Regions from separate parts of the Mesorhizobium sp. P160219 genome, predicted to be linked through region 1. Evidence: riboswitches for the same ligand, from Rfam matches in the RefSeq annotation. Region 1 holds a riboswitch; each other region holds the start of a gene.
What was found. A riboswitch is a leader RNA that binds a small molecule or an ion and turns the genes downstream of it on or off. The one in region 1 is predicted to bind cobalamin.
Positions count from the first base shown of each region.

Region 2: it holds a riboswitch for cobalamin, as region 1 does, so the genes downstream of both, AC3EMP_RS06325 (aromatic ring-hydroxylating oxygenase subunit alpha) here and AC3EMP_RS24920 (DUF1636 family protein) in region 1, are expected to answer to the same signal.
Region 3: it holds a riboswitch for cobalamin, as region 1 does, so the genes downstream of both, metE (5-methyltetrahydropteroyltriglutamate--homocysteine S-methyltransferase) here and AC3EMP_RS24920 (DUF1636 family protein) in region 1, are expected to answer to the same signal.

Region 1 is NZ_JBYNWG010000001.1:5,126,687-5,130,894, reverse strand. Features, by position in the region: gene cobN (cobaltochelatase subunit CobN) at 1-662, opposite strand, end outside; gene cobW (cobalamin biosynthesis protein CobW) at 681-1,733, opposite strand; gene AC3EMP_RS24920 (DUF1636 family protein) at 1,736-2,161, opposite strand; cobalamin riboswitch at 2,200-2,406, opposite strand; gene AC3EMP_RS24915 (DUF6348 family protein) at 2,465-3,157, opposite strand; gene AC3EMP_RS24910 (winged helix-turn-helix domain-containing protein) at 3,187-4,208, opposite strand, start outside.
Region 2 is NZ_JBYNWG010000001.1:1,260,673-1,264,880, reverse strand. Features, by position in the region: gene AC3EMP_RS06330 (FAD-binding oxidoreductase) at 1-690, opposite strand, end outside; gene AC3EMP_RS06325 (aromatic ring-hydroxylating oxygenase subunit alpha) at 728-1,975, opposite strand; cobalamin riboswitch at 2,093-2,294, opposite strand; gene AC3EMP_RS06320 (DUF680 domain-containing protein) at 2,795-3,001, shown strand; gene AC3EMP_RS06315 (DUF680 domain-containing protein) at 3,069-3,272, shown strand; gene AC3EMP_RS06310 (DUF680 domain-containing protein) at 3,344-3,577, shown strand; gene AC3EMP_RS06305 (ABC transporter ATP-binding protein) at 3,651-4,208, opposite strand, start outside.
Region 3 is NZ_JBYNWG010000001.1:1,968,979-1,973,186, reverse strand. Features, by position in the region: gene metK (methionine adenosyltransferase) at 1-30, shown strand, start outside; gene AC3EMP_RS09565 (adenosine kinase) at 139-1,131, shown strand; cobalamin riboswitch at 1,540-1,741, shown strand; gene metE (5-methyltetrahydropteroyltriglutamate--homocysteine S-methyltransferase) at 1,837-4,188, shown strand.

The sequences.
Region 1 (4,208 bases):
CCGAGGTCCGCGCCGGCTGATCTCCCCCCTTGCGGGGGAGATGTCCGGCAGGACAGAGGGGGGTGTGAAGGAACGCCGACATCGGCAAAATCCAACTTGCCTACGACGCCGCGGCCAGGCTCGTAGTAACCAGCTTTCGGCACGCTGACCGGCTCAGCCGCCGCCGCATCCTGCCCAGCCAACCCCGCCAGCCGCTGCATCAGTGCTGCCATATTCTCCGGTCCGCCCTCGCGGAAATAACCAAGCAGGACGTCCAGATCCTCGCGCGGCAGCGTCGAGGCTTCGATCAGCCTGAGATCCTCGTCGTGGCTCTCGCCCGGCAGCAGCGCCAGCTTGATGCCGTTCGCACGGGCAGTCGCGGCAAGCTGGTCGCAGCCATAGCGCCACCAGTCGTAGCCGCCGAGGATGCGCACCAAAATCACCTTGGCGTGGCGGGCGACGCTGTCGATCCAGAGGTCCACGGACATGGGATGGCGCAGGTCGCGCAGCGCCGCCAGCCGCATCGACGGCAGGCGGGCGGCATCGGCCTTCCACGCCGCCGCGAGGCCGGCGAGGTCGCTGTCGGTGAAGGACAGCGCCACGATATCCGCCGGCGTCTGCCCGAGATCGACGGGCTCGGCGAGATCGTCGAGCGAGGCGGATGTGGTGGTGAGTATATGCATTTCGGCTCGTGGTTTGGATCAGCCGGCGAGTATACGCTCGATCGCCGGGCGGTTCAGTCCTTTCAGGCCAATGACGACAAGACGCGAGCGGCGGTCGTCCTCAGCCGCCCAGGCGCGGTCATAGTAATGATTGACGCGCGGGCCGACGGCCTGCAGCAAAAGCCGCATCGGCTTGCCGCCGACATCGACGAAGCCTTTTACACGCAACACGTTTTCCTGTTCGGCGGCGGTGGCGACGCGCTTGGCCAGGTCGTCGGGATTGGCGATCGAGGGGATGTCGACGATGAAGGTGTCGAAATCGTCATGCTCATGATCGAAAGCGCCGTCGTGATGCGACTTGCGGTTCTCGATGTCGTCTTCGACGGCGAGACCGAGGCCAAGCAGCACCGACGGGTCGACCTTGCCATGCGCAGTCGGCACGATTTTTACCGCGCGGGCGGAATGTTCATTGATGATGGCGTTGGCGCGGGCCGAACCGGGGGCGTCCATCAGATCGCTCTTCGACAGGATGATCAAATCGGCGCAGGCGATCTGGTCCTCGAACACTTCTTCGACAGGATCGTCATGGTCGAGCGTCTCGTCCTGAGCGCGCTGTGCCTGCAAAGCGTCCATGTCGTTGGCGACGCGGCCTTCGGCCAGCGCCGGGCCGTCTACCACGGCGATGACACCGTCGACGGTTACCCGGCTCTTCACGCTCGGCCACTGGAACGCCTGGACCAGCGGCTTGGGCAGAGCCAGGCCCGAGGTCTCGATCAGGATGTGGTCAACCTTCGGTGTCAGCGCGAGGATCTTGTCGAGGGCGGGCACGAAATCGTCGGCGACTGTACAGCAGATGCAGCCATTGGCCAGTTCGACGATGTTTTCCTCGGGGCAGGTGTCGATGCCGCAGCCTTTCAGGATTTCCCCGTCGATGCCGATGTCGCCGAACTCGTTGACGATGATGGCGATGCGCTTGCCGCCGGCATTTTCCAGGAGATGGCGGACCAGCGTCGTCTTGCCGGCGCCGAGGAAGCCTGTAACGACAGTGCAGGGAACACGGGAGAGGTTGGCGGCCGGGTTTGAAGCGTTCATCGTCAGTCCTTCAGCATGTCGAGGGGTGGGATGCGGGCAACGAGGCCGCGCTTGAGGCTATCGGGCCGGCCGCGCCACGGGATGAGGCCGTCGGCCGAAGTCGCGAAGAGCTTTGCGCCGGTAACGAGGTCGGCGCCGCTGGTTGCGGTCAGATCGCCGAAGACATAGCTCCAGCAGCCATCGCGCAGGATCGCGGCGCTGAGGCGGCGCTTGCAATTGCCGAGACATTCGGCGGTGCGGACCCGGATATCGCCGGCAGCGGCGCGGCCTGTGTCCTCAGCCAGCAATTCGCCGGCGCGCGGATGGGCGTCGGAACCGGTCTCATCGCGGCAGGAGGCGCAGACGATGACGGTCACGCCGGTCAGGGCGTCGTTGTCGCCGGACGCAATGTCCGTTGTGCCAGCCGAAAAACTGCTGTTCTGGTCCAAAAACCGTGCTCCTTGCCCGGAAACCCGCCAGGCGATCGGATACTTTGTCTCAGACGGCAGGTCTCCTGGCTCGCGAGTCATTGCCTTGGTTAGCCGCCTTCCCGGTGTTACCCAGTGGCTTTCGGCCTTGGCTCTTCGCTTACAGTTGCGGGGACAGCCGCGGATTTGGGATTTTTTCGTCCCGCACCGCATTCCCTCTTGGCCCTTGCCGTTGCGGGCAGGGGACCGTCTGGAGCGGATTTAGGCTTTTGCAGGCAGCGGTGTCAACGCACGGCTACGACATGGCGATGTCGGCAGGGGCTGTCATGTCCCGGCTTCCGGCAGTGCCAGGATGACCTGTCGGATAGCTTGATAGCCATCGCTATAGTCCCAGTCATGACCGACAGCCAGATTCTGTCCCTCATGCCAAACCGCGTTGTCCAGAAGGACTTCGGCACTAATCAGCGTGCCCTTCAAGCCTGCCAGAAAGGTCCGGACAAAATGGCTTCCGGGGGGTACCGAAGCTGTGAACAGCTTTTCCAGCTTGGCATAGAATGCTGGATAGCCTGGTGTCAGCGAGCATAGCTCGGTTGTGGCCTGGGAAATGACCGGGCCGCTATAGATTTTCCAGCGGGCATCTTTTCGCCAGATCTTCCAACTGGCGCTGCTTCGCTGCCAAAGCTCTATTTCGGCCTGCATGTTCTCGCAGACGTGATCGGCCAGTCCCTCAATGGCCACATGGAAAACACCACGGAGAAACTTTTCAAACGCCTGGTTCAGTTCCTGTTCGCGCGTGTCGCCGAAGCCAGCAAAGGATTCAATGACCGGCTGAACATCAAGCAGCGGAGAAAAAATGTAGATTTCCAGGACCAGCCGGTCAGAACTCGTCTCGAACACCTCAGCCTCAAACCGAAGCTGCTTCGATTGGAGCATGACGTCCCTATCTCTGCGGACTGCATCTATTCCATGCGCAATGAGGGCGCCATGGATCATGTCGAGCACTTTGTCCGATGCCATTGCACAACCTACGAGGCTTATTGAGGCGTCTATGACAGACGCTGCAAGGGTTGGCCATCTCTCTCGCTAGCCAATGCCGGCCCCAGATTGCCGGCCGGCGTCACTTCGATGCGCTCAAGGCCAAGCCAGCCCTGCATCTCCTTTAGTTCCTCGAAAAGCTGTGCGGTGGTCTCAGGCGGTGCGCCTGCTTCGGCATAGGCGGCGTGGACGCGTAAGACACTCGCAGGCCGGTCGGCCTTGAGGTCGACGCGGGCGACGATCTTGTCGCCGAGCAAGAAAGGCAGCACGTAATAGCCATATTGCCGCTTGTCGGCCGGGGTGTAGATCTCGATGCGGTAGCGGAAATCGAAGAGACGCTCGGTGCGCGCGCGCTCGAAGACCACCGGATCGAAGGGGGCCAGCAAGGCGCGGGCCTCGATCTTTCGCGGCAGGCGGGCGTCCCTATAGAGGTAAGCCGGCTTGTCCCAACCTTCGACGTTTACCGGCAGCAACTCGCCCATCTCGACCAGTTCCTCCAACCGGCCCTTCATGTCGGCCGGCGACAAGCGGAAATAATCGCGCAGGTCACCCGACGTCGCGATGCCGTGGGCGCGGGCAGAAATGCGCAGCAATTCGCGGTGCGCGTCCTCGGCGGCCGGCACCGGCAGATCGAGGATCGCCTGCGGCAGCACGCGCTCGGGCAGGTCATAGAAGCGTTCGAAGCCACGGCGGTGCGCCGTGGTGATGCGTCCGGCCCAGAAGAGCCATTCGAAGGCGTGCTTGGCGTGGCTCCAGCCCCACCAGCCGCCCGAACCTTTCTGGCCTTCCAGTGCCGAAGCGGCAATCGGGCCGCGCTCGGCGACCGCGCGGTAGATCTCTTCGATATAGGCGGCGTGCTCGCGGCCCCATTTGGCGAGGCCGAGATACATTTCGTCGCCTTGCTCGGCCCGCTGCATGCGCCAGCGCATCAGCGGGTAGGTCTCGACCGGCAGGAACGAGGCCTCATGCGCCCAGTATTCGAACACCGTGCGTTTGCGGGTGATGGCCGCATTGTCGAGCAAAGCCAGCGGGT
Region 2 (4,208 bases), 3.9 Mb from region 1:
CGGATCGGGGCCGCAGCAGAAGATTTCGCGCTCGCGGAAATCCGGAGCCAGCAAGGGCAGCCGGATCGCATCGATGCGCCCCATATGGCCGTACCAGCCTTCGCGGCTGGAACGTTCCTCGATCATGAAGCCGAGCGACAGGCCGGGCATATGGCCGCCGAGCAGTTCGAGTTCCTTGCGGAAGATGATCTCTTCGGCACGCCGCGCGCAGTTGACGAAACCGACATCGGTCCATGGCGCGCAGTCGTTCAGCCAGCGCAGCATCGACATCATCGGTGTCACGCCGGAGCCAGCCGAAATGAACAGATATTTGGCCGCCGGGTGGCTGTGCAACGAGAAGTCGCCCGCCGGTCCATAGGCCTTGACATGCGAGCCGGGCACCAGTTGGTCGAACATCCAGCGTGTGCCGATGCTGCCCGGTTGCGCCTTCACTGTCACCGCGATCGAAAACGGCCGCGATGGTGACGACGACAGCGTATAGGTGCGCATCAGCGGCCCGTCCGGTGTCGGCAGTTCCAGCGTCAGGAACTGGCCCGGCTTGTAGCGGAACCAGGTCTGGTTGTCGGAGCGGAAGGTGAAGGTCTTGACGTCAGGCGCCTCGTCGCTGACGCCGATCACTTCCAGCACCTGCAGCCTATCGTTCCACGGCGCCATCTGGTCGAGATGGCGATAGAGCCCAAGATCCGTCATCGCATTCATCCTCCGGTCCTTCTTCGCCTGCTCCAGCTCACGCGACGCTGCGCAGCGCCGGCCTGCCACCTTCGGCAAGGCGCGGGCCGATGAAGGCCGCGTACCATTCGACGAACTGGATCACGCCGCCCTCGTGCAGCTCCGAATAGGGGCCGGGCTCATAGGCCGGAGACAGGATGCCAAAGGCGTTTTCCTCGACGATGCGGCGGTCCTGGTCGTTGGTCTCGGTCCAGACATGGGTGAGCTCCTCAAGGTTGTAGTCGACCCCCTCGACCGCATCCTTGTGCACCAGCCACTTGGTCGTCACCGCGGTTTCGGTGGCGCTGATCGGCAGCACCCGGAAGGTGACCGCATGGTCGATCAGTATGTGGTTCCAGGTCGTCGGATAGTGGTAGTGCATCAAGGTGCCGATGCGGTCGGCGGCAACAGTGTCGGACAGGTTCTTCGTCACCGCGCGCTTTCCCGACATCGTGTAGCTGACGGCATCGCGCAGCAGCGGCGCGCGGGTGGCGCGGTATTGCCCGGCCGGATCGATGCGGAACTTGCTCGGCAGGCCCGCCGCCTCGCATTTCGCCCAGTGCGCCAGCATCTCCGGATCGCTGTCGGCGCCCTGCACGCCGGTCACCGTCGGCGCTTCGGGGAATGTCTTGCACAGCTCTGGATGATTGCCGGCGCAGTGATAGCATTCGCGGTTGTTTTCCCAGACCAGCTTCCAGTTGCCCTTCTCGATGATGGTGCTCTCGAAGGCGACCTTGGCTTCATTCAGCCCGTGCGGCTTGAGGTAGGGCTCTATCATGGCGCGCATCGGCGCAAAGTCGGCAGGTTCTTTTGCCAGGCAGATGAAGATATAGCCGCCGACGCTCTCGCAGGCGACGGGCTTCAGGCCGAACTGGCTCTTGTCGAAACCGTCGGCCATCTGGCGGGCAAACAGCAGCCGGCCGTCAAGCTCGTAGGTCCACTGGTGATAGGGGCAGACAAGCTTTGCCGCCATGCCCTTCTCAGTGTTGCAGACACGGCTGCCGCGATGGCGGCAGGAATTGTGAAAGGCGTTGATGTTGCCCTTCTGGTCGCGGACCAGCACCACCGGATAATCGCCGATCTGCACGGTGATATAGCTGCCGGGCTTCGGCAGTTCGCAATCATGGCCGATGAACAGCCAGTCGCGATACCAGATAAGCTCCATGTCGAGCTTGAAATAGTCCGGGTCGGTGTAGAAGGGCTGTTCCAGCGAAAAGCCTTGCTTGCGGCCGTTCAGGAGCCTCAGCATGTCGTTGCGCGTATCCATAGTTCTGTCCTCGTGGTTTAAGGACTGAACTTGGTGGTGATGGAGGAAGGATCGGACGCAGGCCGGCGCGGCGCCGGACATGCACTATCCACCTCTTGACCGCCCACCGCGATCAGTCGAGTCTATGCATCTCGGGCTGGTTTCCGGGCTCTGGAGTTGTCCTTGCGGACCATCGCGACACCTTCCCAGGCTCTTGCCCAGTGGTCTCCCGTTGCGACTTCAACTCCACCACCGTTGCGGGGGCAGCGCCGGATTCTGACCGGCTTCCCAATTCTCCGCTGCGTCGTCACGAAGCGGCACCTGAGATGCGATCATCTAATCACGGCAGCGATCGCGACGTCGGCATGAAAGCGACATCATATCCATGCGGCGCGACACGCGCGGCTTACGCCCCCCGCCCCCGGGTCAAAGAGCTGAGACGTTTCTTGCGACGCCATCATCGCCGTTTCGAATCGCTGCCGATCCAGTTCGATCGCGGGCAAAAATGGCTCAACGGTATCGAAAAGTTACTATTAGCAATCTCTAATCGAACCGAACGGTTCGTTTCTGTTGACAATGCGTGCAGGACAGTGTGAACGACGGCCCGGAAACCGACATCGGAGCGAACCACTCGGTTCGGCATAAGCGACTGAAAACAATGCGATAAATGACCATAGAGGAACTTCATGGCACAATTTCAAGGTGCAGGACCGTGGTCCACACGGAACAACTTCGTGATTGGAAACCAGCCTATGGCTTTCCCACATCGGGGCTGTCCGAACGACGCGAATTCCTCCCAAGACACGCCGCTAGACGGACAGACAAACTGGAGTACTAAAAATGAAAAAGATCATCCTCACTGCCGCAGCCGTTTTGGCGATCACCGGCAGCGCCTTCGCCGGTAGCGACAATTACGGTTCCAATGGTGCGAACCAGCCAGCCGTCTCGGTCGACAGCTCGTATACGGCTTCCATTCAGAAGCCGGCGCACGCTGACAAGCAGCCTGTCGTTCAGGGCGCCGACCGCGACCTCTACGGCAATCGCTGATCCCGACCAAAGAAGGGCGGCTAACCCGTCGCTCTCGGGATCCCAAAAAATTCAGGAGTATTTGAAAATGAAAAAGATCATCCTTGCTGCCGCCGCCGTTTTGGCCATCTCCGGCAGCGCTTTCGCCGGCAGCGACAACTACGGTTCGAACGGCGCCAACCAGCCTGCGATTACGTCGACCGATAGTGGCCATACGGCTTCGGTTGAGAAGTCGGCTCCAGCCGAGCAGGCGCCTGCCCACGGTGCCGACCGTAACCTTTTCGGCCGCTAAAAGCCGGTTTCCAGCACGTGGCGGGCTTATCCGCTGCAGCTGGCGGCATCAGAAAAATTCAGGAGACTAAAATGAAGAAGATCGTTCTTGCCACCGCAGCCGTTCTGGCTGTTTCGAGCGCTGCCTTTGCCGGCAGCGACAATTATGGCTCCAATGGCGCCAACCAGCCGGCCGCTGCCGTCGACACCACCCGCACTTCGTCGACCGGCACCAACTCGGCGGTCTACAAGCTGCTGAACTCGTCGGACGACCAACAGAAGTTCGTTCCTCAGAGCAGCGACAGGGATCGGTTCGGCAACAACTAACAGCCGAAGCTTAAAAAAAGAGCGGCGGGCCTAGCCCGCCGCTCTTTTTTCATGCCTGTACAACGCAGCTATCTCAAGCCGCCTTCACTTCCACCGGCTTGAGCGAGAAGGAGTGCCCATCGGCGTCGAAGATGTGCAGGTCCCCGGCATCCGCGGTCAGTCGCAGCTTTGCCCCGCGCTTGACCTCGACATTGCCGGGCAGCTTGGTCACCAACGGCAGGTCAGCGCGGCCGATATCGACATAGACAAGCTGCACCTCGCCGAGTTGCTCGACATAGTCCACCACGCCCTCGAAAAGATATTCCGCGCCGGTGGCGGCCGACAGATCCTCCGGCCGCACGCCGAAGCTGACTGCCGCACCCTTTGCTGACGCCGGCGTTGCGATCGGCACCGTTGCCTTGCGGCCGCCGACATGGCTGACGATTGTCGGGTTGCCCGTCCTGTCGATTGTCGCCGGCAGGATGTTCATGGCCGGCGAGCCGATGAACTGGGCAACGAACAGATTGCCGGGCTTCTTGTAGAGGTCCATCGGCGTGCCGACCTGCTCGATATGGCCATCCTTCAGCACGACGATGCGGTCGGCGAGCGTCATCGCTTCGACCTGATCGTGGGTGACGTAGATCATGGTCGT
Region 3 (4,208 bases), 3.2 Mb from region 1:
CGTCGCGAGGCAGGACTCGCCGCCCCGTGAGAGCCGCCGGCGAACGGATTGGCAAGCGGAAAGCCCATTTCCACCGGGCAGACCCGCGCCTGGCAGGCGTGGCGAGAAGCCGGCTCGGGTTTTTTGGCGGAGACATTGATGCCGGATTATGACGTGCTTTGCATCGGCAATGCCATTGTCGACATCATCGCCCAGTGCGACGAGGCATTCCTCGAGATCAACGGCATTATCAAGGGCGCGATGAACCTGATCGACACCAAGCGCGCCGAGCTGCTCTACAGCCGCATGGGGCCGGCGATCGAGGCCTCGGGCGGCAGCGCCGGCAACACGGCGGCGGGCGTCGCCAGCTTCGGCGGACGCGCCGCCTTCTTCGGCAAGGTCTCCAACGATGCGCTGGGCGAAATCTACGCCCATGACATCCATGCCCAGGGCGTTGCCTTCGACACCAGGCCGCTTGAGGGACAGCCGCCGACGGCGCGCTCTATGATCTTCGTCACGCCCGACGGCGAGCGCTCGATGAACACCTATCTCGGCGCCTGCGTCGAGCTTGGCCCTGAGGATGTCGAGGCCGACAAGGCATCCGGCGCCAAGGTTACCTATTTCGAGGGCTATTTGTGGGATCCGCCGCGCGCCAAGGAGGCGATCCGGCAGACGGCGAAGCTCGCACACGAGGCCGGACGCGAAGTGTCGATGACGTTGTCGGATTCGTTCTGCGTCGACCGCTACCGGGACGAGTTCCTCGAGCTGATGCGCTCGGGCACTGTCGACATCGTCTTTGCCAACAGCCACGAGATCAAGTCGCTCTACCAGACAAAATCCTTCGACGAGGCCCTGGCTCAGATCCGCAAGGACTGCAAGATTGCCGCCGTCACCCGTTCCGAAAAAGGCTCGGTGATCGTGCGCGGCGACGAGACCGTGGTCATCGAGGCGACCGCCATCAAGGAGTTGGTCGACACCACCGGCGCCGGCGACCTCTACGCCGCCGGTTTCCTGCATGGCTACACGCAGGGCCGCAACCTCAAGACCTGCGGCGACCTTGGCTCGCTGGCGGCCGGCCTGGTGATCCAGCAGATCGGCCCAAGGCCAAGGCAGAATTTGCGCCGCGAGGCGGAAGGGGCTGGGTTGCTGTAGATGCGCCGGCAACTAACCAGCCGCCCTACTGACGCGATGACCGCAGTGGCGGAACTGTGTCAAAGCTCGCTGATAGCGACAGCCATTCGCTTCGGAGAACTGACCCATGCTGCTGCCGTGAAGCTCGCTGGAGGAGCGGTGCAAGGCGTGCTTGCCATGACGGCATTCACCGTCATCCAGATCGTCACCAGCATTTTCCAGAAGCTCAGCTTGGGGAAGGCCAGTAAGGTTCCTGAGGTAACGGAGAACTCGCGGCGTCCGTCGGACTTGACTTGCGATCACGTCCCACGATGCCGAATGCGGGCAGCAGACTGAATATTTCACAATGCTAGACAAAGGCGTAAAAGCGCGATCACATAGCGACATAAACATTTCGTTATGCGTCATTGACAAAAGAGCGAACAGCTGTGATTGTCTGCGTGTCGTGGTTCTCGCGTGCGGCGCTGCCGCAGCGGAGCTAAGAGGGAAGCCGGTGCGATGCCGGCGCTGCCCCCGCAACTGTTAGCGGCGAGCCAACCCCAATCATGTCACTGAGGCGAATACCCTCAGGAAGACGGGTAGAGGCTATGACCCCGCGAGCCAGGAGACCTGCCACGCGAATTACGTCCACGGGCGGGGTGTCTCGGTGGCCGCTGCAACCCGGCGTTGATGCCGGCCTGCTAGCGCCTTCCTTGTCACCGACGCCCCCAACCATCGGGGTATGACATGACTGTCTCTCAGCAAATTCCTGTAGCAACGCTCGGCGTGCCGCGCTTCGGTCGTCGGCGAGAACTGAAATTCGCCCTCGAAAGCTACTGGTCCGGAACATCGTCCGCTGGCGACCTTCTTGCGACGTCGAAGGCGCTCCGAGCCGCTAGCTGGGAAGAGCAGCGCGATCGCGGCGTGTCGAAAATCCCGTCGAACGACTTCTCGCTTTACGACCATGTGCTCGACACCGCAGCCATGGTCGGGGCCGTTCCATCCCGGTACGGCTGGAATAGCGGCGAGGTCCCACTTGACATCTACTTCGCAATGGCGCGCGGCAACCAGGGTCAGACGGAGGATTGTGGACACGCTGGTCACCAGGAGGAGGCTCATGGACCTGGTGTAACCGCGATGGAAATGACCAAGTGGTTTGACACCAACTACCACTACATTGTGCCGGAACTCGATGATGATCAGACGTTCGCCCTCTCGTCATCGAAGCCGGTCGATTACTTCCTCGAGGCTAAAGCTCTCGGCATTCACACACGCCCAGTCATCCTTGGACCCATCACCTTCCTCAAGCTGGCGAAATCGCCTGCCGAGGGGTTCGGTCCCATCGCGCTCCTACCGCGGCTGCTGCCGGTTTACGAGCAGCTTCTGGAGAGGCTGAAGCTGTCGGGAGCCGACTGGGTGCAGATCGATGAGCCAGCGCTTGTCCTCGATCTGAACCCGAACGAACGAGCTGCGTTCGAATTCGCCTATGGCCAGCTGTCGAAAGCCGCGCCCGAGCTGAAGATCATGCTGGCTACGTATTTCGGGTCGCTGGGAGACAATCTCGAAACCGCGGTTTCTCTGCCCCTGGCCGGCCTGCATATTGATCTCGTGCGCGCTCCCGAGCAGCTGGAAACGGTGGGTCGGCTCGCTCCGAAGGATCTGGTGCTCTCGCTCGGCTTGATCGATGGCCGCAACGTCTGGCGTGCGAACCTGCCCGCCATTCTCGACCGCATCAAACCGATCGTCGCCGGCTGGCCCTTGGACCGCGTCGAAATCGCGCCTTCTTGCTCGATGCTGCATGTGCCGATTGACCTGCGCATGGAGACGGAACTCGAGGCCGACATCAGGTCGTGGCTCGCCTTCGCGGCCCAGAAGACCGACGAGCTGGTCTTGCTGGCCCGGGCCCTTTCCAAAGGCAGGGATGCGGTGGCAGCCGCGTTGAAAGCTTCTGCCGAGGCTGCCGCCACTCGCTTGACGTCCACGAAGATCCATGACCCGCTTGTTGAGGGGCGGATCGCCAGCATTGACCATAGCATGAAACGACGAGAGAGCGCTTTTGGCGAGCGCTCCAGAGTCCAGGCCGGCACGCTCGGGCTGCCGCCGTTCCCGACGACGACAATCGGGTCCTTCCCGCAGACGCCGCAGGTACGCCGCGCGCGGTCCGCTCATGCGAAGGGCCAGCTCAGTTATGTCGACTACGAGATTTTCCTGAAGAAGGAGATCGAGTCAGCAATTCGTTGGCAGGAAGAGATCGGGCTGGACGTGCTGGTGCACGGTGAGTTCGAACGAAACGATATGGTACAGCATTTCGGCGAGCAGCTGTCCGGCTTCGCCTTCACTCAGCATGCCTGGGTGCAAAGCTATGGGTCGCGCTACGTGCGTCCCCCCATCATCTTCGGGGACGTATCGAGGCGCAATCCGATGACGGTGCGCTGGTGGCAATTCGCCCAGTCGCTTACGGAAAAGCCTGTGAAGGGAATGCTCACAGGCCCAGTGACCATTCTCAACTGGTCCTTTGTTCGAGACGACGTACCCCGCTCCGAAGCCTGCCGCCAGATCGCGCTCGCCATCCGCGACGAAGTGACGGATCTCGAAAGGTCCGGCGCAAGGATGATCCAGATCGATGAGGCCGCGTTTCGCGAAGGATTGCCACTGCGCCAATCTGACTGGAAAGCCTATCTCGACTGGGCTGTCGAATGCTTCCGGATCGCTTCAACGGGTGTAAAGGACGCGACTCGAATCCATACCCACATGTGCTATTCGGAGTTCAACGAGATCATCGACGCGATCGCTGGAATGGATGCGGATGTCATTTCGATTGAGACGTCGCGCTCCAAGATGGAACTGCTGGACGCCTTCACGAGCTCCAAATATCCGAACGAGATCGGTCCCGGCGTCTATGACATTCACTCACCACGTGTGCCGGAGGTCTGCGAGATTTCGGACTTAGTCATGCTTGCCCGCGAGCGACTGTCCGACGGCCAACTGTGGATAAACCCGGACTGTGGCCTCAAAACACGCAAATGGGAGGAGGTCCGCCCTGCCCTCATTAACATGGTCGCTGCAGCACGCGCGCTCCGGCAGAAAGTGCAGGCGTGAGGCTTCTCTTCCTCACCGTG